Regions from separate parts of the Salinivibrio sp. ML198 genome, predicted to be linked through region 2. Evidence: predicted binding sites of a transcription regulator. Region 2 holds the regulator's gene; the other holds the start of a gene.
The links. Region 2 encodes MetJ, which represses methionine synthesis genes. Its sites were predicted from a motif close to TTAGACNTNTANANGTCTAA; they were not measured.
Positions count from the first base shown of each region.

Region 1: metN (methionine ABC transporter ATP-binding protein MetN) is a predicted target of MetJ. The motif match lies at 11,735-11,754, and genes of this name have one in related genera.

Region 1 covers NZ_MUEZ01000005.1:23,030-38,310, forward strand. Annotated here, with positions in the region: gene BZG25_RS04475 (LysR substrate-binding domain-containing protein) at 1-265, opposite strand, end outside; gene focA (formate transporter FocA) at 463-1,911, shown strand; gene BZG25_RS04485 (energy-coupling factor ABC transporter permease) at 2,022-2,687, opposite strand; gene BZG25_RS04490 (YfbU family protein) at 2,870-3,370, shown strand; gene rlmA (23S rRNA (guanine(745)-N(1))-methyltransferase) at 3,500-4,324, shown strand; gene BZG25_RS04500 (ChaN family lipoprotein) at 4,343-5,314, shown strand; gene yfbV (terminus macrodomain insulation protein YfbV) at 5,456-5,905, opposite strand; gene BZG25_RS04510 (acetate kinase) at 6,262-7,458, shown strand; gene pta (phosphate acetyltransferase) at 7,564-9,711, shown strand; gene BZG25_RS04520 (amidohydrolase) at 9,840-10,979, shown strand; gene BZG25_RS04525 (LysE family translocator) at 10,987-11,625, opposite strand; gene metN (methionine ABC transporter ATP-binding protein MetN) at 11,873-12,907, shown strand; gene BZG25_RS04535 (methionine ABC transporter permease) at 12,897-13,583, shown strand; gene metQ (methionine ABC transporter substrate-binding lipoprotein MetQ) at 13,630-14,445, shown strand; gene BZG25_RS04545 (LysR family transcriptional regulator) at 14,658-15,281, shown strand, end outside.
Region 2 covers NZ_MUEZ01000007.1:54,852-70,132, reverse strand. Annotated here, with positions in the region: gene BZG25_RS06430 (1,4-dihydroxy-2-naphthoate polyprenyltransferase) at 79-984, opposite strand; gene hslU (HslU--HslV peptidase ATPase subunit) at 1,145-2,476, opposite strand; gene hslV (ATP-dependent protease subunit HslV) at 2,479-3,015, opposite strand; gene BZG25_RS06415 (SPOR domain-containing protein) at 3,166-3,723, opposite strand; partial or broken gene cytR (DNA-binding transcriptional regulator CytR) at 3,796-4,806, opposite strand; gene priA (primosomal protein N') at 4,976-7,177, opposite strand; gene rpmE (50S ribosomal protein L31) at 7,394-7,609, shown strand; gene BZG25_RS06395 (malic enzyme-like NAD(P)-binding protein) at 7,864-9,117, shown strand; gene metJ (met regulon transcriptional regulator MetJ) at 9,213-9,530, opposite strand; gene metB (cystathionine gamma-synthase) at 9,717-10,883, shown strand; gene BZG25_RS06380 (bifunctional aspartate kinase/homoserine dehydrogenase II) at 10,945-13,386, shown strand; gene metF (methylenetetrahydrofolate reductase) at 13,648-14,547, shown strand; gene BZG25_RS06370 (PadR family transcriptional regulator) at 14,608-15,156, opposite strand; gene BZG25_RS06365 (O-acetylhomoserine aminocarboxypropyltransferase/cysteine synthase family protein) at 15,221-15,281, opposite strand, start outside.

The DNA of each region.
Region 1 (15,281 bases), on a different contig from region 2:
TGTGCTGCCCATCAAACCCGGCTTCAATTTGTTGCGCGTCAAACAGCAATTGTCGTGCTTTAGGTCGCAACCATGCCCCCCAATAGGTGAGCTGCATTTGCTTGCCTTGACGCTCAAAGAGCGGCCTACCGAGGAGCTTTTCAAGCTGTGAAAGCGCCATGCTGGTCGCCGACTGCGTTAACGCTAAATGGTCGGCAGCACGGCTCACACTGCCCATCGCGGCAATCGCTTCAAACACAGCGAGCTGCTTGAGTGAGTAGCGCATCTAGGATCCTTACTGTCTGACTTTGATGACATCAGACTATCAATTTTTGTGATTATTACCCTAAGAAATATCAATTTTACTCCTGATAACCACAGGCATAGGCTGGATTTATTCACATTCAGTCTAAAAAGGAGTACAACCAGTATGTTTTTTTGTCTTCAAGGTCGGGCACCCATTGCCAAAAGAGGAGGCAGCCGATGGTAACCCCCATTCACACTGACGGCCCCGCTGCACTGCTGGTGCAAGCCGAGCAATACGCTGAGAGCAAGTCGCGCAAATCCACCCGTATGGCCGTCGGACTGGCGATGATGGCAGGCCTATTTATCGGGTTAGCGTTCGTGTTTTACCTCACGGTCACCACAGGCAGTAATGCCGGCTGGGGGCTCACCCGACTGATGGGCGGACTGGCCTTTAGCATGGGGCTGATCCTCGTGGTGCTCGGTGGGGCCGAGTTGTTTACCAGCACGGTGCTATCAATGCTCGCGCGTGCCAACGGCAAAATTAGTACGCGCAGCCTGCTTTATACCTGGGCAAGGGTGTATGTCGGCAACTTATGTGGCGCACTCTTGTTGGTGCTGATCGTGATGGCAGCGGGTTTATATCAGCTTGATGATGGCCAATGGGGGCTCAACGCCCTACACGTTGCGCAGCACAAACTGCATCACAGCTGGCTGCAAGCGTTCTCTCTCGGCGTGCTCTGTAATTTACTGGTTTGTTTAGCGATTTGGATGACATTTACCTCACAAAACCCACTGACTAAAGCCGTCATGGTGATTTTGCCTGTCGCCATGTTTGTCAGCACCGGTTTTGAGCACAGCGTCGCCAATATGTTCATGGTGCCTTTGGGCATGAGTATCGCCACCTTCGCACCAGACAGCTTTTGGCAAGCGGTGGGCAGTTCCCCCGCGGCCTTTAATGACGTCAATCTCATCCAGTTTATCAGTGCCAATTTAATCCCCGTCACCCTTGGCAATATCGTCGGTGGCGCTGGCCTGGTTGGTATGGGCTATTGGCTGATTATCAACCCAGAAAGAGAACACAAAACCGCGCACATTTCTGCATTGACGCTCCCGTCTGCGCCTTATTCTGAGAGACCTATTATGACCCAAGAAACCTTAACTATTAAAAACAACATGCAATCGGCTCAGTGTGCTTTAAAAGCCCAGCAATTTGTGGCGGACGCCCTAGAGCAGCTCAACCGCACCAAACTTCAAGGCGCCCCTGTGGTAGACAGCCAAAATCAACTGGTTGGCTTTTTCTCGGTGCAAGATGTCTTAGTGGATCTATGGTGGAATGACTATCAACCCGACATGGATGCCAAAGTTGAAGATCTGATGCGCACCGAGGTACAAACCGTTGAGGCAGACCAATCGGTGATTGAGCTGGCGCAGTACATGAGCATTGATAACCAAGTGCTCTATCCGGTCAGTGATGCGGGCATTGCCACCCGCTTTACCACCCAATCAGCGTTAGAGCGGGCCAAAACACAGACCTTATCGCGTCCCTATATTTATCCGGTGATGAAAGACGAGCGCTTGGTGGGGGTGATCACGCGCGCCGATGTGATTCGAGCACTCGCGCCACTTTACGGTAATGCAATGGATATCCTTCCCGCCGATGCGAAAGAAGGCTTAGTCACCGCCTAACACTTAGTTACCACCGAACACAGAGATAGCCGTTATCGATCACGCCGCCGGTCAATACTGGCGGCATTTTTCATCGAGATGTTGCCGTCATCGCCGCATTGACACACGGACTAACGCTCAGGTGATAAATACTCACGGTCATAAAAGGTGCGTAGCCAATGAGGCCGATATACCGCCATCACTGTCACCGCCATGCCATTTAATAACGCCTCAGGGAACCACATCAGGAGCGCGATTTGCAGATAGTTATGGACAATGTCTTGCCAGCTATGTCTCTCTGCCAGCCCGTACCACAACGATGTCACGGACAGCTGGAATACCATGGTCAGCGCCGCGCCGATAAAAGCGGCGATAAAAATATAAATAAACAGGTGGCGAGTTAAATAATGATAACTGAGCGCGAAAATGCCATAACTAAAGGTGATAGGTAGCACTGCCGTGGTCAATGCGGTCATGCCCACATCAGCAACGGGGGCAAAACCAAACACCGCCATCAACGCCAATGGCACAGTGGCAATCCAAATGGCTATGCGCCAGCCGTGACACAAGGCTAAGGTAGTCACGCCTAAAAAGTGGATATCCAGCCCTTCTTTGATCCCTGCTTGAAGCGCCCATAAAGCAAACAACACCACCGCGGAGGAAAACGCCAAATGCTGGTAACCGGTTTCTTGACGCAGCTTAGAAAAAAATTCCGGCGGATAGGTTCGATACAGCACAGCTGCCCACAATAACCAGCCACTCCATTGCCAACCGCTCACTTCGGCGAACTCAAACATATTCAATCCCTAGTCACTGACCTTTTCTACCTTTGACTGACACAACAACTAGCGGGTGATAAACGTGCTACGGACATAGCCCAGATCAAGATTTCCCCCTCATAGAGCTGGTAGTCTCTATTTATTCCCTCATCAATTGATGAATGACTATTGTACCTTTGAGAGTTAAGAGGCCAACCGCGATGGATATGACCCCTGCACAACGTCTAATTTTATCTAATCAATACCAATTAATGTGCCACCTCGATCCCTCTAATAGCGAAAAGTATCGCCGCTTACAAACCATTATTGAGCGCGGTTACAGCTTGCAAATGGCAGAAGTGATCAGCCAGTTCGAGGCGCTATGCGAAACCCAGTGTCGTGAGATCATTGATATCATGGAAATGCACCATGCCATGCAGGCCTCATACAACCTCTTGGACGACGCCAACCAAGCCGCCTTATCACCGCGCCGCGTTCAATTCTGGGGCTTCGACGCCGCCACCGAAGGTGCGTTAGTGCATTATGTCCGCTTTCTTGTCGATACGGAGGGACTCTATCCGCAATTCGATCAGGGCGAGCATCGCTTTAACAGCCAAATGCCCATGTTGGACAAATACCGTCGCATGCTGGATGTATGGCGTCATTGCCCGCGCCAATTCCACTTAAGCTTAACCGAGATTGAGCAAATCCTCGCCGCCTAAACCGCAGAGAACGACCATCCCGAATCCCAGCCGCCCGCGAGGCGGCTTTTTATTTGCGCGTCTCGCGCTTGTCGAATCCATCGCAAGCCCGTACCCTTAAGCCCATTCACGCTAACACACCGAACGACCATGATTTATCGATGCCCACTGTGCCAACAGTCTCTGCAAGCCACCTCACGTGGCGCCTATTGCGCGAACAATCACCAATTTGACCGCGCCAAAGAAGGCTACCTCAATTTGCTCCCCGTGCAATTTAAGCGCTCTAAAGATCCGGGCGACAACAAGGCCATGACCCAAGCGCGTCGGGCGTTTTTAAACGCTGGCCACTATGCGCCGATGCGCCAAGCGATGATTGACGCTCTCACCCAAGCGCTCGGTGGCGAGCACAAAACCATCTTGGATGTCGGCTGTGGTGAAGGGTACTACACCCACGCGATTGCCGATCAAACCGCAGAGCAACAATGGTCGGTACACGGATTAGATATTGCCAAAGTGGCGGTGCGTTATGCGGCCAAGTGGTACCCACAGTGTCAGTTCTCGGTCGCCTCTTCCCAGCGCCTGCCGTTTGCCGACAACAGCTTGGATGGTGTGGTACGGATTTATGCGCCCTGTAACGGCGAAGAGTTAGCGCGCGCGATTAAGCCTGGCGGCGTGGTGGTGACGGTCACGCCGGGTCCACGTCATCTATTTCAGCTAAAAGCCGGTATCTATCAAGAGGTGCGTTTACACGAAACGCCACCTGAAGCCCTACCAGGCTTCCAACTTGAAAGTGAGCACTCACTGCATTACTCGATGACATTGGCAGGTGAGCAAGCCCTGACTCTGCTGCAAATGACGCCCTTTGCCTGGCGCGCCTCGGATGAATGGCGTGACACCTTAGCCAACAGCGAGGCCTTTGAGTGTGACGCCGACTTCACCCTGCGCGTGTATCGCCATCACGCCGCCGAGCAATGATAGCCAAGGAGACATCCCATGAAACAAGGTCGCGTATCGGTTCGTATCATCAGCGCCTGGCTCGCCGCAGCCTGCATCGTATTCACCAGTTCGACGCTTCATGCAAAAACCGATGCGCTTGCCACTTTATTTGACTACCAAGTCACTCGCGCAGAGGGCGAATCATTGAGCCTGACCCAAGTGGCCCGCCAAGTGGCGGATGCCGATGTGGTACTCATTGGCGAATGGCACGGCCATCCAGGCGTGCACCGCTTTCAAGCTGAGCTACTCAGCCAGCTCGCCTCAGAACACCCAGTGGCCCTGTCGATGGAGCAATTCAGTCGCGATGCGCAACCCGTCCTTGACCAATATCTTGCCGGCGAGATCGGCGAAGACACGTTAAAGCGGCAAGCCAAAGCCTGGGATAACTATGACGGCAGTTACCGCCCCTTGATTGAACTGGCCAAGCAACGCCAAATCGAGGTGATTGCTGCCAACGCCCCCAAGCGGCTGGTGCGCTGTATTGGTCAGCAAGGCTTGTCGTATCTCGACAGCCTTTCCGAGCAACAGCGTGGCTGGTTTGCCGACACCATCGATACCCAAGACTCCCCCTATAAGCGCAAGTTTAAGGCCAATATGCACCATGGCAGCGCCAGCCAAACAGACGCCCAATATGCGGCTCAGCTTGCGTGGGATGCCACGATGGCCGAAAGCATCGTCGAGTATCATGCTGCCCACCCCAACAGCCAAATTGTGCATATCGCCGGTCGATTTCACGTGGCGGAAGGGTTGGGAACCGCTGCGCAAATTCACGCCCGCGACCCTGAACTGCGCATCGCACTGATCACCGCGGTGAGCGACCAAACCATGCTAAGCGACGACGCACCCGACTTGCGCTTACACGTGCAGCCCATGCCACAGCGTTGGCTGTCGATGGATGAAATGCGTCAAGCGGTGAGCCAAATGAAAGGGCAAGGTGACGCCCAGTGCAAGCGCGCCACCAATAGCTAGTGCTCACGCTTTCCCACATACACTTTCCCACAGACAAAAACGCCGACCAGCTGGTCGGCGTTTTTGTTATCGTTTCTTCTCGTTAGCGCGTCGATAGTCGATGGCCGATATCTGCGCGATAGCGACGACCCCGCGTGTCTGTTAGAACCAGCGCTCTAAGGCGGCACGATCAACTTTAAACGCGCGGCTTAACGCATGCGCAAGCTCTTTGTATCGTGGCTGGTTTTTGATCGGCTGCATCGCATGGCCTTCGCTGGTGATCTTTTGATGCAGCTCACGATACCAACCCGCGAGCGCCGGCGGCAGAGGCGTATCACGACGCTTACCCAACCACCACAATCCTTGCACCGGCAAGCTCAACGCGAACAGGGCCACAATCACCGCTTGCGGTAGCCCTTGCACATTATTGGCCGACATCTGCAGCAATACACTGATTGCCGCCACTGCAGGCATGACTTTAATCGCGAAACGAGTCATGGTGATCACCCGGTTTTCGGGAAAGACCGGTGCCAACTCCTTTCTCATTGGCCATTCCTGCATGTACTTCTGACCGTCTTGCAGGCAGCGCCAGATTGACTTATTCGTTGTCATACCTACCTCACTTACTCAGTGTGACTCGACTCGCTGTCACTCAACTTTTACAATAAAAATTAAACAAACTGTTTAAAAACTTTCAAATTTAACCAGTATTGCTCAAAAAATTTTTGTTATCTGTATCAAGTCCCGCTATCCTTAGCGCACTTTATCATTGTTGCTCGGATTCGATTGTCTCGCAACCTAATCTGGTTGTACTCGACGGAGCGTTCATTTATCCAGGACGGATAAAGATGGTTCTTTCCCCGCGACAACGCATGAGATAATTCTTTTTTTAAAAAGGTAGTGTCTCTGTTTGTCCACTATCCTTTTTGTTCAATACACTTTGTCATACGAAACATAGGTAGTCATACATGTCCAAGCTGGTTCTCGTACTCAATTGCGGAAGCTCCTCTTTGAAGTTCGCCATTGTCGACGCTCAATCAGGCGATGAGCATCTTACCGGTCTAGCCGAATGCCTTCACCTTCCAGAAGCCCGCATTAAGTGGAAGATGGACGGTAAGCATGAAGCCCAACTCGGCGAAGGTGCCGCACACAATGAAGCCCTTAATTTCATTGTCGATACCATTCTTGCCTCAAAGCCTGAGCTTGCCGAGAACCTAGGTGCCATTGGCCACCGCGTTGTTCACGGTGGTGAGCACTTTACCCAGTCAGCATTAATTACGGACGATGTACTGAAAGGGATCCACGATGCAGCCAGCTTTGCACCGCTGCACAACCCTGCCCATATCGTAGGTATCGAAGCGGCGAAAAAAGCCTTCCCTGCGCTGAAAAACGTGGCGGTATTCGATACGGCATACCATCAAACGATGCCAGAAGAAGCCTACCTATATGCACTGCCTTATAACCTTTATAAAGAGCACGGCATCCGTCGCTATGGCATGCACGGTACGTCACACTACTTTATCGCTAACGCCGCCGCTGAGCAGCTTGGCAAGCCTGTAGAAGAAGTGAACATCATTAACTGCCACCTCGGTAACGGCGCGTCAGTTTGTGCGATTAAAAACGGCAAATCCGTCGACACCTCAATGGGTATGACCCCATTGGAAGGTCTGGTCATGGGCACCCGCTCTGGTGATCTAGACCCAGCAATTATCTTCCACCTGCACGATGCACTGGGTTACAGCGTTGAGCAAATCAACACCATGCTGACCAAAGAGTCTGGCCTGCAAGGCTTGACCGAAGTGACCTCTGACTGCCGCTTTGTCGAAGACAACTACGGTGAGAAAGAAGAAGCCACGCGTGCAATGAACGTGTTCTGTCACCGCCTTGCTAAATACGTAGCAAGCTACACCGCGACCCTAGACGGCCGTCTTGATGCGATTGTCTTCACCGGCGGTATCGGTGAGAACTCAGGTCCAATTCGTGAGCTCGTGCTTGAGCGCTTGTCGCTACTGGGTGTTGATGTCGACAAAGAGCGTAACCTGAAAGCGCGCTTTGGTGGCGAAGGCGTGATCACCACAGACGAAAGCCGTGTGCCAGCCATGGTGATTTCAACCAACGAAGAGTTGGTCATTGCGCAAGATACTGCGCGCCTAACTGGCCTGTAAGACCATTCCCAACGGCTGATTCCACTCAGCCGTTTTTATATTTGTGCCGGCCTGTCCGGCACGCCAATCAGATAGTAAGAGGAAGTCAACGTGTCCCGTACTATTATGCTAATTCCAATCGGCTCCGGCGTCGGTCTGACCAGTATCAGCCTCGGCGTAATGCGAGCGATGGAGCGTAAAGGCGTTCGCGTCTCATTTTTTAAACCCATTGCCCAGCCACATCACGGTAGCGACACCGATGTGACAGACCTGACGACAGAAATCATTCACGCCAACAGTGACATGAAAGTCGCCGAGTCGATGTCCATGAACCAGGCCGAAGATCTGCTGCGCTCCGATCAAGAAGACGTGCTGCTTGAAGAAGTGCTTGCACGCTTCACACGCGCCACCCAAAACACCGAAGTGGCGCTGGTTGAAGGCTTGGTCACCACGCGTAACCATCCGTTTGCCAACCAAATCAACTACGAGATCGCCAAGACGCTGGATGCAGAGATTGTCTTTGTCACCACACCAGGTACCGACAACCCAGCCCAGCTAAAAGAGCGTATCGAGTTTGCGTGCACCAACTTTGGTGGCAGCAAAAACGGCAATATCTCTGGCGTGATCATCAACAAGCTCAATGCGCCTGTGGATGATGCTGGCCGCACCCGCCCTGATCTGTCAGAAATCTTTGACGATGCAGACGGCGCGCGTCCAACTAACGTTGAAGTGATGCAGATTTTCAACTCGAGCCCAATCCGTGTACTGGGTTGTGTGCCGTGGAAAATCGACTTAATTGCCACCCGTGCCAGCGATATGGCCAAGCACTTGAATGCCACCATCATCAACGAAGGTGAAATTCACTCACGCCGTATCAAGAGCATTACTTTCTGCGCACGCTCTATTCCTAATATGGTTGAGCACTTCCGTCCTGGCTCACTGCTGGTGACCTCGGCAGACCGTCCAGACGTGATTGTCGCGGCCTGCTTGGCAGCAATGAACGGCGTAGAGATTGGTGCACTGCTGCTGACCGGTGGTTACTCGATCCCTGATCAGCTCAAAGCACTGTGTGATCGTGCCTTTGAAACGGGCCTACCGGTATTCACCACCGCTGGCAACACCTGGCAAACCTCACTCAACCTGCAAAGCTTCAGCCTCGAAGTTCCGGCTGACGACAAAGAGCGCGTTGAGTTTGTGAACGACCATGTAGCCAGCCACATTGATGGTAACTGGATTGAGTCACTAAGCTCTGGCTCTAACCGTGAGCGTCGCCTCAGCCCACCGGCCTTCCGTTATCAGCTCACCGAGTTTGCGCGTAAAGCCGCCAAGCGCATTGTACTGCCAGAAGGTGACGAGCCACGCACCATCAAAGCCGCCGCTATCTGTGCCGAGCGTAAAATTGCTGAGTGTGTGCTTTTGGGTAACCCAGAAGAAATCAAACGTGTTGCTGATCAACAGGGCGTAACCCTGGGCGCAGGCGTTGAAATCATTGACCCAGTGAAAGCGCGTGACAAATATGTTGCCCGTTTGGTTGAGCTGCGTAAGAGCAAAGGCATCACCGAAGTGATTGCGCAAGAGCACCTGGAAGACACAGTAGTACTGGGTACCATGATGCTAGAAGCCAACGAAGTGGACGGTCTGGTTTCTGGTGCCGTGCACACCACGGCTAACACCATTCGCCCACCGCTGCAGATCATCAAGACAGCGCCGAACGCCTCTTTGGTGTCGTCGGTCTTCTTCATGCTGCTGCCTGAGCAAGTGCTGGTTTACGGTGACTGTGCGATCAACCCGGATCCAAACGCGGAACAACTGGCTGAAATTGCAATTCAATCAGCCGACTCTGCCGCCGCATTCGGTATTGAGCCGCGCGTAGCGATGATCTCTTACTCGACCGGTAGTTCGGGTAAAGGGGCTGACGTGGATAAAGTTCGCGAAGCCACCCGCCTTGCCAAAGAGAAGCGCCCTGATCTCGTGATTGATGGCCCACTGCAGTACGACGCGGCCATCATGGAAAACGTGGCTAAGTCAAAAGCACCGGATTCACCGGTTGCCGGTAAAGCGACCGTGTTCGTCTTCCCAGACTTGAACACAGGTAACACCACCTACAAAGCGGTACAACGTTCTGCTGAGCTGGTGTCTATCGGTCCAATGCTGCAAGGCATGCGCAAGCCAGTGAACGACTTGTCGCGTGGCGCACTGGTAGACGACATTGTTTACACAGTGGCCCTGACCGCTATCCAAGCGAAACAAGCTGAAGACAACGGCCAAGTGTAATTTGCACCACGCTCTGTCGGATAAAACAAAAGCCAGCACCTGTTGCTGGCTTTTTTGCGTTTGCGTTCACAACGTGACATGCAAACGCGATCTAGCATGGCGTATCCATTCTGGTTTTGGAGTCGACGATGGCTAACGAATTCGATCCCGTCACACTACGGCATACCCTGCACCAAACCCCTGAGCTTTCTAATCACGAAGCCCTCACCGCCCGCACCATCGCCGCCCAATTGCGGCAATTTGGCTTTCACCCTGCCACTGATATCGGTGGTCACGGGATCCTGGTTACCATTCAAGGCGCGGCACCAGGGCCCACCACCTTACTACGTGCCGATTTCGATGCGCTGCCGATTGAAGAGAGTGGATCACAGGCTTACTGCTCCCAGCACCCAGGCGTGATGCATGCCTGTGGCCACGATGGCCATACCGCGGCGTTGCTGGCCGTCGCCGCCGAGCTTAGCCACATTCCGCCCGCTCGCGGCACTGTGCTGCTCGCCTTTCAGCCTGCCGAAGAAACCGGTGAAGGCGCAGCGCGTATGTGCGAGTCCCCCGAGATTGCCAACGTGCAGATTGATAATGTCTACGCCTTTCACAATCTCCCCGACTTTAATCAGCATCAAATCGTGGTGCGCCCCGGCACCTTTGCCTGCGCATCAACCGGGGTCGCTATTGAGCTGTACGGAAAAACTTCTCATGCCGCCTACCCAGAGCGTGGGATCAGCCCCGCCAGTGCGATGACAGGCGTGATGCATACCCTGACACAACTGCCCGACGCCTACCCAGACGCCAACAGCCTCGTCACCTTGGTTCACGCTCAGTTAGGAGAACCCGCCTACGGCGTCGCGCCCGGCCAGGCGACCGTGATGGCTACCTTGCGCAGTGATGACAACGCCTGCTTTCACGCCATGAAGGCCGACTTAGTCGACAAAGTGAACACGCTCGCGGCTCGGGCAGGATTAACGGTCAATGTTAGCTGGCATGAACCCTTTATCGCGGCCGAGAACAGCACACACCATACGCAGCATGTGGTCAATGCCGCGCAGTCGTTAGGGTTAGCGGTTCACAGGCTCACCGAGCCCATGCGCTGGTCGGAAGATGTGGCCGAATTTCTTGCTCGCTGGCCAGGGGCGTTATTTGGCATTGGCAGTGGTGAGCATCATCCACAGCTACATAACCCCGATTATGATTTTCCCGATGCGATTCTCCCCACCGCCAAAGCGATCTTTACCGCTTTGGTCGCTGAGCATCACGGGCGTGGCACGGATTAATCACGTCCTATCCCAGCGCCAGCCAAACGCCAACGCCTACCATCAAGGTGCCGGCGACACGGTTGAGCAGTTGCACGTTGCCTCTTTGCTGCAAAAATCGACGCAACGTGCGACCACCGCTGGCATAGAGCATCAAGCAGCTAAATTCAGTCAGCAGAATAATCAACACCAGCACACTTAACTGGCTAGGCAGCGCCAATTTAGGATTAATAAATGGCGGCAACAGCGAAATCATAAACGCCCAGCCTTTGGGGTTGGCAATCGCGGTGACAAACCCTTGGGTCGCCAAGGACCACGCTGATGCTTCACTGGGGCTAGCGTCATCATCCTCCGGAATAGCCATTTTCCCGCGAGATCGCCACATTTGCACCCCAAGAAACGCCAGATAGGCACCACCGACGTATTTGAACACCTGAAAGATCGACGGATAGTTAAGCATCATTGCCGCCACCCCAATTACCGAGGCAATCGCTACTAGCCCCACGCCAATTAACTCGCCCCACATCATATGCAGGCTACGCTTAACCCCGATGGTCATTCCCAGCGTCATCGAGAGGGTCATACACATCCCAGGGGTCACGGACACCAGAAAAAAGGTCGGGATGAACAAGGAAAGCATGGTGGTATCAATCAAAGCAGTTGGCATAAAGCGTAATCAGAACAAAGCACTACAGGGGCTCCTAGTAAACGTCCTTTATCGTTTGAGATCAAGCCTACTGTTGAGTTTATAACCAAGCGATTGGACTTATTGCCATTTAGACGTCCAGAAGTAAAAATATCCATTGACTTAATTTTGACTAACTCATAGCATCAATAACCAGAGCGACAGCAAGAATGTGGCACAAGCCGCTGAGTGAGTCTGCTGTGATCAAATTATTCGCCAAGGACATGTGATGATTGAGATAACCAACCTCAACAAGGTATTCGAACTCGGGGAACGCCGAATTCATGCCCTTAATGACATCAACTTATTTATTCCCAAGGGGAAAGTATTTGGTGTGATCGGTGCCTCCGGCGCAGGGAAAAGTACCCTAATCCGGATGGTTAACCTGCTCGAGCGCCCAACCAGCGGCTCAGTCAAAGTGGGTGGCACTAACCTCACGGCGTTACCCAGCCGCCAGTTGACCCAAGCGCGCCGTAAAATCGGGATGATTTTCCAACACTTTAATCTGCTTTCGTCACGCACCGTGTTCGATAATATCGCCCTACCGCTTGAGCTAAGTGGCTCGAGCCGCGATGAGATTGAAACCCGCGTGAGCGAACTGCTCGATCTGGTTGGCTTGGCCGATAAGCGTGATGTGTATCCTGCCAGCCTCAGTGGCGGACAAAAACAACGTGTCGCCATTGCCCGTGCATTGGCGCCAAGCCCCAACGTTCTACTTTGTGATGAAGCCACCAGCGCACTGGATCCGGCCACCACGCAATCCATTCTGTCGCTGCTGCAAACCATCAACCAAAAGCTCAACCTCACCATTTTGCTGATCACCCACGAAATGGATGTGGTCAAACGTATCTGTGACGACGTCGCTATTATTGGCGATGGCGAGCTCGTCGAGTCCGGTCCGGTGGGCGAGATTTTTGCGCACCCCAAATCCGACTTGGCCAAACAATTTATTCGTTCAACCCTCGACTTGTCAGTGCCGCATGATTTTGCCCAGCGCTTACAACAAGAATACTTCGAAGGCAGTTACCCCTTGGTGCGCCTCGAGTTTACCGGCGCGACGGTCGATGACCCATTAATCAGCCAGATCTCGCGTCTGTTTGATATCGACATCAGCATTTTAAGCTCAGATATCGACTACGCCGGCGGCGTGAAATTCGGCCTACTGCTTGCGGAAATCATGGGTCCAAAAGAGGCGGTTGAAAACGCCATCACTTACCTCAACAAGCACCATGTCAACACGGAGGTACTTGGCTATGTTGATTGATCAACTCACTCAATGGGTCAATGAAAACAGCGCCCTTATCAACTTGCTCCTCGAGGCCACCGGCCAAACCCTGTATATGGTGTTTGCCTCCGGCATCATGGGCTTTGTGATTGGTATCCCACTAGGCGTGCTACTGCATGTGACCAAACCCGGTGGTTTGCTGGGTCAGCCACAAGTTAACCAGGTGCTTGGCGCAATAGTGAACATTGGTCGCTCCATCCCCTTTATTATCTTGCTGGTGGCGATTATTCCCTTTACCCGCATGGTGGTTGGCACCTCAATCGGCACCGCGGCGGCGATTGTGCCACTTACCGTCGGCGCGATTCCATTTATTGCCCGCTTGGTTGAAGGGGCGTTACTGGAACTACCGGCAGGGCTAGAAGAAGCGGCCAAAGCGATGGGCGCGAACCCGCTCCAAATTATTTGTAAAGTGCTGATACCTGAAGCACTGCCGGGCATCATCAATGGCGCCACCATTACCTTGGTCACCTTGGTGAGCTACTCAGCCATGGCCGGTGCCGTCGGCGGTGGTGGCCTTGGGGATGTGGGCATCCGCTATGGCTATCAACGCTTTGATACCACCGTCATGCTGATCACCGTTGTGATGCTGGTGGTCTTAGTACAAGCGATTCAATCTTTTGGTGATTACTTGGTGCGACGCGCCGATCACCGCTAAATCAAACACAATAATGACGAATATGTTCCAAACAGGGAGACAGACAATGAAAACCACCATTAAAACGCTACTAGCCACCCTTGGCCTTGCCTCAACCTTGGTGCTGACTGGCTGCGGTGAGAAAGAACAAGCCGCAACCGATAATAACAGCATCACCGTGGGCGTGATGGCGGGCGAAGAGGCACAAGTGGCTGAACATGCGGTGAAAGAAGCGAAAAAGCTCGGTCTTGATGTAGAGCTAGTGACCTTTACCGACTATGTCTCGCCAAACGCGGCACTGGACGATGGCTCAGTTGATGTGAATGCTTTTCAGCACAAACCGTACTTAGACGCACAAATCAAAGACCGTGGTTATGAGTTTGCGATTGCCGGCAACACCTTTGTGTATCCGATTGCAGCGTATTCTTACAAGCTAGATAGCGTCGAGGATCTACCAGAAGGCGGTAAAATTGCGGTGCCAAACAACCCATCGAACCTGGGCCGTTCACTGGTATTGCTTGAGCAGCAAGGCATCATCAAGCTCAAAGAAGGTGCAGGCATCAACGCCACCAAACTGGATATCGTTGAGAATCCGAAAAACGTAGAAATCATCGAGCTAGAAACCCCACAACTGCCTCGCTCATTGGAAGATGTGGACTTGGCTATTATCAACAATACCTTTGCCGCCGGCGTGGGCCTAACGCCAAGCAAAGACGGTATCTTTGTTGAAGACAAAGAGTCACCCTACGTGAACCTGATTGTGGCGCGCAAAGACAACGTCGACGCTGAAAACGTCAAAACCTTTGTAAAAGCCTACCAAACTGATGCGGTTTACAACGCCGCGATGGAAATCTTTGACGGCGCCGTGGTAAAAGGCTGGTAAGCCACTACGCGTAACATACTGAAATGATTAAGCCCGTGCTGAAAAGCGCGGGCTTTTTTTAGTGGTGAGAGGTATCAAAATGTAACTCTCCCCAAAAAACAGACCCTACATACTTGAATAGGAGGGGTGCTGTTCATCTTATACAAGATTCTGGTATGTTGATTCCAACATTACGGCTTCAATGACTGGCATCACTGATTAAATACCCTACTATGCAAATACCCAACATCGATGTGACATCTCTTTATATTCTCAAGTACTTACTCGAGGAAAAGCATGTGTCCAATACCGCACTTCTACTTAATACCAGTCAATCATCTGTCAGCCGAGCACTACAAAAAATGCGGATTTTTTTCGATGACGAGCTCTTGGTGCGTACAAGTTTTGGCTTTGCCCTCACTCCCAAAGCCGAAGATATTAAGCAAGATATCTCTTCTTTAATCATTAATTTAGAGAAGCTTTCGCATAAGAACTCATTTGAACCTGAGAAGGTAGCAGGCACCGTTCGTTTTTACGGATTACAACCACAAATCAACACATTGATGCCAGACGTCGTTGCCGCTATTCGCGAGAGAGCGCCTAACCTCATTGTCAGCATAGACACCTCGCCACAGCAGCATTTTGAAAAGCTTGCTGCGGGTGATATCCACTTTTCTTTATCGTCACACGAGCCACCGACATCTGAGCAAAGTATTCACCGAAAAGCCGTTGCACAACGAGATTTTCGTTTACTGATGAACCGCAACCATCCCTTAGCAAATATGACATTGACGGCAGAAAACTTAAGTCAGTGCAATTTTGGACAAATTTCATTACAAGGTGAAAAGACACTATCG
Region 2 (15,281 bases):
GTGTTGCCAACATGGCAAGTCCAAGTATAACGAGCCCATAAGGGTTTGCAATGTTAAAGCGGACAATCTGTGGCCTGATTAGACTAACAGCATACCGGTCATAAACAGGCCATTGGTGATCAGTGCACAACGCACCATGGTTCCCATCATGGGACGCAGGGCGTTGGCATTGGTGGCTTGGTAAACGTCACGCCCATGGCGCACCAGTAAGGGCACACTGGCAAGGAACAACCAACCCAACCAGGCTTGCAAGGTGAGGGCGGCAAATAAGGAATAACACGCAACCGCCCCGGCCAGTAAAATCACATGATACTGACGTCCGCGCTCCGGCCCTAAACGCACCACTAAGGTATGCTTACCACACGCGCGATCGTTATCAATATCTCGTAAATTATTGATATTGAGTACGCCGACCGCTAATAAGCCACACGCCGTCGCGGGTAAAATGACCAAGGAATCAATGTGGCCGACCTGCAAATAATAAGTGCCTGCCACCCCGAGCCAACCAAAGAAGATCAGCACCGACACATCTCCTAAACCGCGATAGCCATACGGCTTGTTGCCCACGGTGTAGGTAATGGCCGCGACAATCGCCATCACACCGAGCAGCAAGAAACTAATAATGTCAGTCGGCTGTTGGCAGGCAATCGCAATCAGTGACCCACCACTGAGTAGGGTTAAACCAATATTAAGCATGAGCGCACGGCGCATGGTGGTCAGGCTGACGTGGCCGGATTGGATCGCGCGCATGGGACCGATACGCGTCACGTTATCCGTGCCTTTTATCGCATCACCATAGTCGTTCGCGAGGTTAGACAGGATCTGCAGCAATAAGGCAGTGACGAGCGCCATCAAGCTGATTGACCATGACAGGCTCCCTTGCGAGGCAGCGACCGCACTGCCGGACAAAATCGAGGTAACGGCCAGCGGTAGCGTTTTAGGTCGCGCCGCATCCAGCCATATCGCGAGAGTAGAAGGCCGCATAGCGATCCTCAAGACGAAAAAACGATGTCACCATTATTGCGCAAGCCAGGGGAGGAGTAACCCATTGTCGGCTGAAATCCGACTTGCTGTTGCGCTAGCTCAAATTTTGATGCAAAAAAGGGCAGCGTTTGCTGCCCTAGTATTGCGGTCTCGAGCTCGTTTAGAGGATGAAGCGACTCAAGTCTTCGTCATCAACCAACTCTTCGAGGTGGCGGCGGACATAATCCGCATCAACGGTGACACTTTGACCGGCGCGTTCGCTGGCGTCGTATGAGACCTCTTCCATCAAGCGTTCCATCAAGGTATGCAGGCGACGGGCGCCGATGTTTTCGGTTTTCTCGTTCACCCGCCACGCGGCAGAGGCCAGCTCATCAATACCACTTTCCTCAAACGCCAGATCAATCTCTTCGGTTTTTAGCAGTGCGGTATATTGCTGAGTGAGCGACGCATTTGGCTCGGTGAGGATCCGCTTAAAGTCATCGGTGGATAGCGCTTCAAGCTCAACACGGATGGGCAAGCGCCCTTGCAATTCCGGGATCAGATCAGACGGACGTGATACTTGGAAAGCGCCTGAGGCGATAAACAGAATATGATCGGTTTTGATCATACCGTGTTTGGTAGACACTGTGCTGCCTTCGACCAATGGCAAGAGATCGCGTTGCACCCCTTCGCGAGACACCTCGCCACCACTGGTGTTGCCTGACTTACAGATCTTATCGATTTCATCCACAAACACGATGCCGTTGTTCTCCACCATGTGGATGGCTTGCTCTTTAATTTCTTCTTGGTTAACCAGCTTGGCGGCTTCTTCCTCGGTCAGCGCTTTCATGGCGTCTTTGATTTTCATCTTACGCTTTTTGGTGCTGTTGCCACCGAGGTTTTGGAACATGCTTTGAAGCTGGTTGGTCATCTCTTCCATGCCTGGCGGCGACATGATTTCCACCCCCATTTGTGGGGCGGCGACATCGACTTCCACTTCTTTATCATCAAGCTGGCCTTCGCGTAATTTTTTACGGAAGCTTTGCCGTGTTGAAGAATCCTCTTGGCTGGCCTCATTTTGGCCCCATGCGTCGCGTGCGGGTGGCAGCAAGATATCGAGGATACGATCTTCAGCTTGTTCTTCAGCGCGGAATTTTACCTTTTCCATCGCTTGCTGCTGGGTCATATTCATCGCCACATCCGCCAGATCGCGAATAATGGTTTCCACCTCTTTCCCGACATAACCCACTTCGGTGAACTTGGTAGCTTCCACCTTGATAAAAGGCGCGTTGGCAAGGCGTGCTAACCGGCGAGCGATCTCCGTTTTACCCACACCGGTTGGACCAATCATCAAGATGTTTTTCGGGGTGACTTCCGCACGCAGCTCTTCGGCAAGCTGCATTCGGCGCCAGCGGTTTCGCAGTGCGATCGCCACCGCACGTTTGGCATTGTCTTGACCGATAATGTGACGGTCAAGCTCATGCACGATTTCGCGTGGAGTCATTTCAGACATCACTAATCCTGTTTCTTACTCTCGAGTTCTTCAACGGTGTGCTGCTGGTTAGTAAACACACATATATCACCGGCGATGGTTAGCGCTTTCTCTGCGATCTCGCGGGCATCTAACGCCGTGTTTTCAAGCATAGCAACGGCGGCGGCTTGGGCATAGTTGCCGCCAGAGCCAATGGCGATCAAGTCGCGCTCTGGTTCAACCACATCGCCGTTACCGGTAATGATCAATGAGGCGGTTTCATCAGCGACCGCCAGTAGGGCCTCTAATCGACGTAGCGCGCGATCAGTACGCCATTCTTTAGCCAGTTCAACGGCCGCTTTGGTTAGGTGCCCTTGGTGTAATTCAAGCTTGCGCTCGAAGCGCTCAAATAAGGTGAAGGCATCAGCAGTGCCGCCAGCAAATCCGGCGAGAACTTGGCCGTTATACAAACGACGGACTTTTCGGGCATTGCCTTTCATCACGGTATTGCCGAGTGACACTTGGCCATCGCCAGCAATAACCACTTTACCTTCGCGACGAACGGAAACGATTGTAGTCACGGGAACCTCTTTCTTTGTGTCTGGTACACCAGGTGGGTGATTAATGTAAGAGGTTGGGCTTTGCCGCTCACTTTTCAAGGGGAGAAGGAAGGATTTCAATCAAGGCTGGGCAAGGAATAGACTTGACCCAGCCGATAAAATGCGGCGCTGTTATTCCCAGTACCAAATAGCACAAGGCTCAACCCCGGCGCGGCGGAGCATATTACGGTCACGCTCTGCTTGACGCTTGCGTGGGTAAGGACCCAATACCACCCGGTACCAGGTGCCTTTTTCTCCTTGGCTTATCTTGATTTGGCTTTCTAGCCCTTGAAAAGCGATGATCGCTTTACGTTCATTTGCCTGCTCTTGACTGCGGTACGCACCGCATTGCATCAGGTAAGGACGCGTGGATTGCGGCAATGCTTTGGCCTTCACTTCCACCTCTTTACTCTCCAGCTCTTCGATGTAACTCCATTTTTCTTCAGGCTTTTTAGGCAGATGTGCCTTCTTGCTCTGCGTGGAAGGCTGAGGCTGTGTGTCTGTTGCCGGTTTAGGCGCGGGCGCGTCGGTATTACTTAATAGGTACAGGCCATAACCAAACGCGCCAACCAAGCAGACGGCAAGCAACGCCCATTTTAATGGGAAACGAGCACGCGCTTTGGGTGGTTGGCGGCGGGTATTTTTTTTACGTGGTGCTTTACCACGTTTTACGTAGTCACGAGTTGCCACAGCAAATATTCAATTTCAAAAAGCCAGTAAAGCGCTCATGTTACTGGCTTCGACTCGTGCTGACCAGTCTTACTACCGAGACGGTGGGGCAACGCTCTCACGGATCACTAATTTGGCATCTAAAAGTCGTGATCCTGCATTCACTTCACGCCCTTGCAAGGTGTTGAGCAGCATTAACATCGCCTGACGACCAATGTCGTAGCGAGGTTGGGAGACAGTGGTCAGGGGAGGATCGCAATATTCGGCGAATTGGATGTCATCAAACCCTACAATCGAAATATCTTGCGGCACGCGCATGCCTAGGCGCTTTGCTTGTTGCATGGCACCGACGGCCATCACATCACAATGACAGAATACCGCGGTGGGAGGCTCAGGGAGGGACAATAGATTGGTCATTGCCCGCGCTCCAGAGGCAAAACTGAAATCTCCCACCACGCTGTAGGCTGGGTTGACTGTAATCCCCGCGCGCTGCAGGGCCTGCTGATAGCCTTGTGAGCGGAATTGCGTCAGTGCGGTTTCCGGCACCCCAGTAATATTGGCAATACGGGTGTGGCCGACTTGGGTGAGGTAATTGACCGCCTCAAAAGCGGCAGTCAGGTTGTCGATATGCACCGTCGGCAATTCAAGATCCGGGGCATACTCACATGCCATCACAAGCGGAGGGAGATTTTTCTGCTCGGGCTTACTGACATCAAAGGGAACATCGGAGCCCAGTAGGAGCATGCCATCTGCCTGTTTGGTAAAAACCAAGTTGACGAATGAGTTTTCGCGGTGGTGTTGTTGGGCACTATCTCCGAGCAAAACCAGGTAACCGTGCTCCATCGCCGCTTCTTCGATCCCGCGGATGATCTCACTAAAGTAAGGATCGCAGATGTCTGGGACAATCGCGACGATGGTTTTGGACTCGTTGCGGCGTAGGTTACGTGCAAGTGAGTTAGGGGAATAGCCAGCTTCTACGACCGCTTGCTCAACCTTTTTACGGGTTGTGGCCGAGACCTTCTCAGGGTTCATCAGCGCGCGAGAGACGGTTGCTGTGGATACACCGGCAATGTGGGCAACGTCCTTCATTGTCGCCATAATGACAGTCCTCTTGTTATCTGTATTGTGAGATCAGACAGTTATTAGCTCGTCTGACCTGTTCTCTTAGCCAATTGCGGCCTTATTCTACCTAGCCTTGTCCGATTTAAACACGGACAAGCTAACACTTATTGCAATGAAAGTGTGATTGCTGTCGCTTTACTGCAAGGGAATGTTAAGAAAGGTCTTGCGGCTCGACATCTAATGACCACCTCACTTTACGCGACAGAGGGAGCTGTTGGATGGCCGGGAGCGCCACTTGGAGCCATTGCTGCATGATTTTTCGGCTGGGCGCTTGAATGAGGAGTTGCCACCGATAGCGACCCGCGCGTTTCGCCATGGCGGCGGGCATAGGCCCCATAATATGGCATTCATCCTGTTGAATCGGTGAGGTAGCCAGCGTTTGACGCACCTGTTGTAAAAACTGCTGGACGCTGTTTTCTTCATGCCCGTCGGCGCGAAAGAGACTAAGAAACGTGTAAGGCGGCAGCCACGCCTGACGCCGTTCATTTAACGCAGATTCGGCAAAGGCTTGATAACCTTTATGCACTAAAGATTGGATCAGGGTGTGCTCTGGATGGTGGGTTTGTAATAACACGGTACCCGGCTTACTGGCGCGGCCCGCTCGCCCGGCGACTTGCACCATCAATTGGGCCAAACGCTCAGGGGCACGAAAGTCATTACTGAATAGAGCCCCGTCAACATCGACTAAGGCGACCAGGGTGACGTTAGGAAAGTGATGGCCTTTGGCGAGCATTTGTGTGCCCAATAGAATTTGATACTCACCCTTTTCAATGTCGGCCAAGTAACCTTCAAGGCTCCCTTTTCGCCGGGTATTATCGCGATCAATGCGAACGGTATTGTATTCGGGAAACAAGGTGCCAAGCTGGGATTCGAGTTGCTCGGTACCGACACCGACGCTAATAAGCTGGGTAGAACCACAGTCGCCACATTGGGGAGGCACACGTTTTTGGTGGCCACAGTGATGACAACGCAACTCTTGGTGTTGTTGATGAAGGGTATAGTAGGCATCACAGCGTTGGCAGTTCGCTAGCCAGCCGCATTCGTGACACATCATCGCGGGCGCATAACCGCGGCGATTTAAAAACAGCATCACCTGGTTACCTTGTTGCAGGTGCTGACGCATTTCAGCAATCAGCGGCGCCGACAAGCCAGCTTCGAGGTGATGGCCTTTGATATCGAGTATCCCTTGCCGGGCGGTGACCGCGTTACCAGGGCGTTGCGTGAGCTTAAGGTACTGGTATTTGCCGGTTTTTGCGTTGTGTAAGCTCTCCAGTGATGGCGTTGCCGAGCCCAAGATCACCGGCACTTGTTCTTCATGCCCCCGCATGACAGCCAGATCGCGGGCGTGATAGCGAAAGCTATCTTGCTGCTTATAGGAAGGGTCGTGCTCCTCATCGATAATGATGATGCCAAGCTTTGCCATGGGGGTAAAAAGCGCTGAGCGTGTGCCAATCACTATCGCGGCTTGATTCTCCCGTGCGGCCAGCCAGGCGTTGAGACGGTCGGTATCGCTGAGCCCTGAATGCATCACGGTCACAGGAACAGCAAAGCGGCGCTCAAAACGGCGAATGGTTTGTGGTGTCAGGCCAATTTCTGGCACCAGGATGAGCGCTTGCTGGCCACGTGCGAGCACCGGCTCAAGCACATTGAGATACACCTCGGTTTTGCCTGAGCCAGTGATCCCCTCTAATAGCGCGCAGGCAAAACCATCGCCAGCATTGAGGGTGGCAACCGCCATCGCTTGCTCGTGGTTTAACGTCGGTTTTTCTTCGGTCACCGCAAAGTTTTTTACCCAAGCATTGGCCTGAGAAGGGGGCGAGTAGGGCGCGATCCAGCCTTTTTCTGCCACCGTTTTTAGCACCGGCGTGCCGATGTCTTGTTCGATTAAGTCGGCTTGAGTGGCTGGACCGTGCGTGAGAAGCTGCAACACTCGGGCTTGTTTGGGGGCGCGGCTCAGACCTGATAGAGGTTGGTTTTGTCCTGACTCGGTGATTTGCCACCATTTTTGTTGCTGCAATGTCGCAGGGCGTCCTTTACGCAGCGAGGTTGGCATCACCGCCCCCATCGCATCTCCTAGCGGATGATGGTAAAAACGGCTCGCCCATTGCAGGAGATTGTATACCGCGGGGGTCCAAACCGGCTGCGTGTCGAGTACGGTATCAATCGCTTTGAGTTGGCTGGCTTCCACACTGGCCGTTGGCGACAAGCCGGTAACGATGCCAACTTTATGCTGGCGTCCAAACGGCACCTTGACGCGCCCTCCGATGATCGGATGCTGATCGTCTGCAATACGGTAATCAAAGGTTTTCGGCAAAGGGACAGGCAAAGCCACCTGAGCAAACTGTTCCATCACAACATCTTATTGGCCAGAAGGAATGTCAGTGTAACGGTTAGCCACACGTTGGCAAAGCCTTGTTGCACCGTAAGAGACACGCGGATTGCACAAAAAAGTTGCGAAAAAGAGGGCGCTTGATTAGAATTGCGCGCCTTAGAAAATGTTTGTTAACGACGTGTGGTGCCCGGCTTAGGATCGGGAGAGCGACACGGCCTTTAAGATGAGGTTATCCCTATGAAAGCTGGTATCCATCCAGAGTACAAAGCCGTCACAGCAAAATGCTCTTGCGGTAACGAATTCGCGTTCAGCACAACCCTAGGCAAAGACATTTACCTAGACGTGTGTGACAAGTGTCACCCATTCTACACTGGTAAGCAGCGTATCCTTGATACCGGTGGCCGTGTTGACCGCTTTAAGAAGCGTTTCGGTGCCCTTAGCAGCAAAAAATAAGCCGCTATTGACCGAATACAGAGAAGGGACGCATCAGCGTCCCTTTTTTGATCGTATCGTCCCTGTCATCGGACAACAGGTCCGAGCATCATCGCGAATGTGCTGTTAGTACTGGTGGACGTTTGCTCCCTGCGTTACCATCTTTTTTATTATACAAACCTTCCCTGTGTGGTTTGTAGAGTGTCTGACTAATATCGGTGACGCTTCCCTGTCGATATTAGTTTCCCCTTCACGATAATAATTAGGAACACTAGATGTCGGACGATAAACGCCAGCAAGCGCTGGATTATCATGCATACCCTACTCCCGGAAAAATTTCTGTTGAATTGAGCAAACCTGCCGACTCGGCCGCGGATCTCGCGTTGGCGTACAGTCCTGGCGTTGCTGAGCCTGTGCGTGAGATAGCGCAAGATGCGGATGCGGTTTACCGCTATACGGGTAAAGGCAACATGGTGGCGGTGGTCTCAAACGGCACCGCGATTTTGGGGCTAGGAAATTTAGGCCCCATGGCTTCTAAGCCTGTCATGGAAGGTAAAGCTTTATTGTTCAAGCGTTTTGCTGGATTGGACTCGATCGACATTGAAGTCAAACACCGTACTATCGATGAATTCGTGGATACCGTGGCGAACATCGCGGATACCTTTGGCGGTATCAATCTCGAAGATATCAAAGCCCCAGATTGTTTTGAGATTGAAAAACAATTAATTGCACGTTGCGAAGTGCCTGTATTTCATGATGATCAACACGGCACTGCCATCGTCACCGCTGCCGGCATGCTTAACGCGCTTGAGCTGCAAGGCAAAGATATCCGCGAGGCGACGGTGGTGTGCATGGGCGCAGGCGCAGCGGCTGTTGCCTGTATGGAGCTATTAATAAAATGTGGCGCTCAGCGGGAAAAAATCTATATGTTGGATCGTAAAGGCGTGATCCATACGCGTCGTGACGACATCAACAAATACAAGCAGCTGTTTGCCAATAACACGGATAAGCGTACCCTCGAAGATGTGATTGAGGGCGCGGATATGTTCGTTGGCGTCTCCGGTCCAGACTTGCTTTCACCCGACGCCTTGAAGCTGATGGCAGATAAACCCGTGGTATTTGCCTGCTCGAACCCAGATCCTGAAATTCATCCGGATGTGGCGCATCAAGTGCGCGATGATCTGATCATGGGAACCGGGCGTTCGGATTACCCGAATCAGGTCAATAACGTGCTCTGCTTCCCGTTTATTTTCCGTGGCGCATTGGATGTACGTGCCAGTGAAATTAACGATGCGATGAAGTTGGCAGCGGTAGAGGCCATTCGCAGCCTAGCCAAAGAGCCTGTCCCACAAACGGTATTAGACGCCGCCGGTTTGTCTTCGCTAAGCTTTGGCCCAGATTACATTATTCCCAAGCCAATGGACGCGCGTTTATTACCTAAGGTTGCCCGCGCGGTAGCGCTGGCCGCCGTGGAAACCGGCGTGGCTCGTATCGAGATGCCAGAAAACTATATGCTCGACAAGGCGTAATGCTTGAGCGTGAGGAAAAGCGCGGTGGAATAGAGCCTGAGAAGGTTGTGCTGAGCACCTATCATTACAGAAAACCCGCCAATCGGCGGGTTTTTTTAGTATTCGCTATCGTCGAACTCGATACCAAGCTCTTCCATGATCCGACGTGCTTCAGCGGGAATGCTGTCGGGTTTATCCTTACGGATATCGTCATCGGTTGGTAGTGGTTGGCCGGTGTAGGCATGAAGAAATGCCTCACACAACAACTCACTGTTGGTCGCATGACGGAGGTTTTGCACCTGACGACGAGTACGCTCGTCGGTAAGAATTTTTAGTACTTTTAATGGGATAGAGACGGTGATCTTCTTTACCTGCTCTTTCTTTTTACCATGTTCGGCATACGGATTAATGTAGTCGCCGTTCCACTGCGCCATGTCTCACCTATCTTGATTATGGAATACCCAGAATGATGCTGCGGAGATTTTAGCTATATTAACCGCCACATGCAAAGGAGTATAGACGTCTAGAAGTGTTGACGTCCCAAAAAGCGCAGGGTAAGGTGGCAGTATGAAACCTGGATCACGCCCACCATGCGCAAACCAGACTAGCAAGGATAGATCATGACTGAGAAAAAAACCGACACTATCGCCGTTCGGACCGGGATTGGGACTGACACCCAGCACCATGCGGTGGTGCCTCCCCTGTACTTATCGACCAATTACCGTTTCCCGGCACTGGGTGATGTGCCTACTTACGACTACGCGCGAGGCGGCAACCCAACGCGTGCGCAGCTCGAACAAGCGCTGACTGACTTAGAAGGGGGCGCAGGTGCGGTGGTGACCAACTGCGGGATGTCGGCGATAAACTTGGTGCTATCTCTGTTGGAGGCTGGCGAGCATATTGTCGCCCCACATGATTGTTATGGCGGCACCTATCGCTTGCTCGAATCGCGTGCCAAACAAGGGATCTGGCAGGTAAGTTTTGTCGATCAATCGGACCATGATGCGTTGGACCAGGCATTGGCCAAACAGCCCAAGCTCGTGCTGGTGGAAACCCCATCCAATCCACTCTTACGCGTGGTCGATATCGCAGAAATATGCCAAAAAGCCCATCAAGTGGGGGCTTGGGTAGTGGTCGACAACACGTTTTTATCGCCAGCTTTGCAAACGCCTTTTGCGCTGGGCGCGGATATGGTGGTGCATTCGACCACCAAATTTATTAATGGCCATTCTGATATTGTCGGTGGCGCGGTGATCGCCGCGACCAGTGAACTTGCCGAGACATTGGCTTGGTGGGGAAATTGCTTAGGGGCGACGGGCAATGCATTTGACAGTTATATGACACTGCGAGGGTTGCGCACATTGGGTGCACGCGTTAAACAACACCAACACAACACTGAAGCGGTACTCAGCTACCTGCAAACGGTGTCGGCAGTGCGGAAAATCTACTACCCCGGGCTGGCCTCTCACCCTGGCCACCAAATTGCTGCGCGCCAGCAAGCGGGGTTTGGTAGCATGCTGAGCTTAGAATTGGATACAGACCAAGCCGGTGTGGCGCGATTTATTGATGGCCTCACGTTATTTGCCCTCGCCGAGTCTCTCGGGGGGGTAGAAAGCTTAGTGACGCACCCTGGTTCGATGACACACAGAGCCATGAGTGACGCCGCGCAAGCGGAGGCGGGCATCGCACCGACCTTGTTGCGTTTTTCCATTGGATTAGAAGATGCGCAAGATTTGGTTGCCGATTTGGCGAACGCCTTTGCCCGTTTAGAGGGTGACACCCCATAGAGGCTGCGCTTCAGTGCGCGCCGCTTTACCGAGATCGATAGACATTAAGAGAGACCTTGCCATGCATGCGCAACCGACGGAAACGTCCCCCGAGTCACCACGCCAATTGCACAAGTTTGGTGGCAGTAGCCTTGCGAGCCCTGATTGCTATCGCCGTGTGGTCGATGTATTGACCGCGCATGCGAGCCAGCAAGACTTAATCGTGGTGTCCGCGGCAGGAAAAACCACTAACCAGCTGATCATGTGGTTAGCACAGTTAGACAAGGATGGACGAGTGGCGCATGAGACCTTGCAAGCGGTGCGCGCCTTTCAGCAAGACTTGATTGAGAACTTGATTGATGGTGAACCCAAGCAGCAGCTGGTGGATGCGCTTTATGCCGATATCGCAACCATTGCGTCGTTGGGCGATCAGGGCGTGAACGAGAGCGACAAAGCGTACGTGCAAGGTTTTGGAGAGGTCTGGTCGGCGCGTCTGTTGGCCCAGTTATTGAAACAGCATCGACGTGCCGCGGTGATGTTAGATTCACGCCAATGTTTGCGCGCCGAGCGCGCCGCTCAGCCGGAAGTAGATCGCGGGGCGTCTTGGCCTTTATTGCAAAATCAGCTTTCTCAGCATGGCGATACGCATGTGGTGATCACCGGCTTTATGGCACAAAATCAAGCGGGAGAAACAGTGCTGTTAGGGCGCAATGGCTCCGATTACTCGGCCACTGTCTTGGGGGCGCTTGCAGGCGTGAGCCGTGTGACCATTTGGAGTGATGTCGCCGGGGTCTATAGTGCGGACCCACGCCATGTTGATAATGCCTGTTTGCTGCCTTTAATTCGTCTCGACGAAGCGGGCGAGCTGGCGCGACTCGCCGCTCCCGTGCTGCATAGCCGAACCTTACAGCCGGTGGCGCAAAGTGCGACCGACCTGACGTTGCGCTGCACCCAAGCGCCGGATAGCGGATCAACACGTATTGAGCGCGTGTTAGCCACCGGGCGCGGGGCAAAAATCATTACGGCGTTGGATGAGGTGAGCTTGCTCCAGTTTGATGTTGCGCGAGGACAAGATTTTCAAGCGATAAAACAAGAGCTCAGCCGGATTTTGTCACAGCTAAAAGTACAGCCATTAGCAACGGATTACCAAGACGACCAGTACCGTATTTTGTTAGCGTTTACCACGGAAGTCGTGGCATTGGTAATGGCGCAAATTCAAGACGCCGGCCTCCCAGCTGAACTCAAACTGCGTGAAGGCTTTACCATGGTGGCGGCGGTTGGGGCAGGCGTGGTGAACAACCCCGTACACTGCCATGGCTTCTATCAGCAACTCAAATCACAGCCGGTGGAATTTATCAGTGAGTCGGCCTCTGGGCTGAGCCTGGTTGCTATCCTACGCCACGTCCACACTCAGGCACTGGTTGCCAGTTTGCATGATGCCTTGTTTCAAGCTCAGCGCCGTATCGGCTTGGTGTTGGTGGGCAAAGGCAATATTGGTACCCGTTGGCTAAGCCTTTTTGCCGAGCAAAAAGCACACTTGGAAAAGCGTCATGGTAAGGAAGTCTCACTGATTTCAGTGATGGACAGCCGCAACCAATGGCTTGATTTTGCCGGTATTGATGCCACGCATGTGTTGGATGGGTTTGACGAGCGTTGCGAGCCTTATTTTGATGATGAGTGGCTCACTCGTCTACTGAATCACCCGTATGACGATGTGATTGTGTTGGATGTCACCGCCAGTGAGTCATTAGCGTACTTGTATCCGCGACTTGCCGAGCATGGCTTTCACTTAATCTCCGCCAACAAAGAGGCGGGCGCCGCACCCGCCGAGCAGTACCACGCGATTCAGCAGGCGTTTAGCAAAACCGGGCGCCATTGGCTCTACAATGCGACCGTGGGCGCCGGGTTACCGATTAACTACGCGGTGCAAGATCTGCGTGAAAGTGGTGACACGATTGTTGCACTGTCTGGGATCTTTTCTGGCACTTTGTCATGGCTGTTTTTGCAATTCAGTGGTGAGGTCCCCTTTAGCGTCCTGCTTGAGCAGGCTTGGCAGCAAGGCCTAACCGAGCCTGACCCACGGGATGATCTTTCTGGGGCTGACGTGGTGCGTAAATTGGTGATTTTGGCACGTGAAGCGGGCATGTCCCTCGAACCTGAGCAGGTAAAGGTTGAGTCCTTGGTGCCTAAGTCACTGGCTGATCTGTCTTTGGATGCCTTTCTTGATAATGCACACCAAATGGATGAACCGCTACAAGAGCGATTAGACAAAGCGCATAAAAATCGGTCAGTGCTACGTTATGTGGCGCGCTTGGAGGTTAACGGTCACGCCCATGTGAGCCTAGAAACCTTACCCAGCGAGCATCCACTTGCGCATCTATTACCGTGTGACAATGTGTTTGCGATTGAAAGCCAATGGTATCGCGAGAATCCTTTGGTCATTCGTGGGCCAGGGGCGGGACGCGATGTCACCGCAGGCGCCATTCAATCCGATCTAAATCGCTTGATAAGTCGCCTTCACTAACCCGCTAATGGATAACCGTGATCAAGCTGTCTGCGCGCTGCGTAGGCAGCTTTTTTTGTGCCGTTACCCGCGTTGTGAGGTGTGCATTGATGGCTGTGTCGTCTATCTTCATAACACCATGAGTTTTTTTCATGGCTTGCATCGTTGACATTTTAGCCGAATCACGACAATCTTTAGACATATGGACGTCTAAACGTATAAATCAAAAGCAGAGCAGAAACAGGCAGACTGAACAGCGTCGTTCGGTGTCAGGGAGAGGATATGAGCTACACACACGCAGGCCACATTGATGCACTCAATCAGAACATTGCTGACTTAGATGGCGATATTAACGTCTCATTTGAGTTTTTTCCTCCCAGCACCCCAAGTATGGAAGAAACCCTCTGGAACTCAGTACATCGCTTAAAAGCACTCAAACCTAAGTTTATGTCGGTAACCTATGGCGCCAACTCCGGTGAGCGTGATCGCACCCATGACATCGTGAAAAGCATTCATGACCAGACTGGTATCGCGGCAGCACCCCATCTAACCTGCATTGATGCCACTGAAGATGAGCTCCGTCATATTGCCCGTGATTATTGGCAAAATGGCATCCGTGACATTGTGGCGTTGCGTGGCGACTTGCCATCGCCGGAGAAGAAGCCGGATATGTACGCGGTCGATTTAGTCCGTTTGCTCAAAGAAGAGCATGACTTTGATATCTCGGTTGCCGCTTACCCTGAGGTGCACCCAGAAGCGAAAAGCGCGCAGGCGGATTTGATTAACCTCAAGCGCAAAGTGGATGCTGGTGCTAGCCGGGCGATTACGCAGTTTTTCTTCGATGTCGAAAGTTATCTACGTTTTCGTGATCGCTGTGTTGCCGCCGGGATTGATGTGGAAATTGTCCCAGGGATTTTGCCCGTCTCTAACTTTAAGCAGGCGTCGCGCTTTGCCAAGATGACCAATGTGCGTGTGCCGCAGTGGATGCACAAACAGTATCAAGGGCTGGAGGATGATCCTGTCACGCGTCAGATGGTTGGCGCCTCTATTGCGCTTGATATGGTGCGAGTGCTAAGCCGTGAAGGCGTGAAAGATTTTCACTTTTATACCCTCAACCGTGCGGAATTGACGTATGCCCTGTGCCATACCTTAGGGGTTCGCCCGCTTACGGTCACGCCTTAAAAAAATACGCCCCGGTTATGTCGGGGCGTATTAGGTTGCGTGTTGTGTTTGTTGTAGTGATTAAGCACTGGCGGCGAGCATAGTGAGCTCGTCGCGCACTTCCTGCGCCCATGCCATCCATGCACGACGTTGATGGATGCTGCGTCGCAGTGCGAGGCGCATTAAACGTTGTTGTGACGTGAGCAGAGTGACTTGGCCATATTCACGCTGTTCCAGTAGCGTATAGTGATTAAGCAGCTGCTGAGACTCGGCAATCAAGTTATTCACATGATCCAGCATGGGAGCTGGGTCGAGTACATCACAACTGAGTAGTCTGGCGACATACTCGTCACGTGGTGGGGCTAACTTGGGTGTTTGAATAAACCACGCCTCAAGCATCTCAGTGCCGACAGGTGTGATGGCGTAGACCTTCCTATCGGGTTTACCGACTTGCGGCTCCAGGCGGTAGGTGACAGCACCTCGATCGGCGAGCTTATTGAGTTCACGATATACCTGTTGATGGCTGGCTTTCCACACATTGCTGATGGTGGTGGAAAACGCCTTGGTAATATCATAACCCGTGGCCTCGCAGTTGCTTAGCACTGTCAGTATTACATGGGGGAGTGACATCTCTTATATCCACAGTTTTGTTTGTACAACGATTGTTTCCTGGCGGCGGCTAGCCTTCTTTGGGCTATTTCACCGTCGCCAAGGCTTGTTCCAAGTCGGCAATGATGTCATCGATATGCTCAATG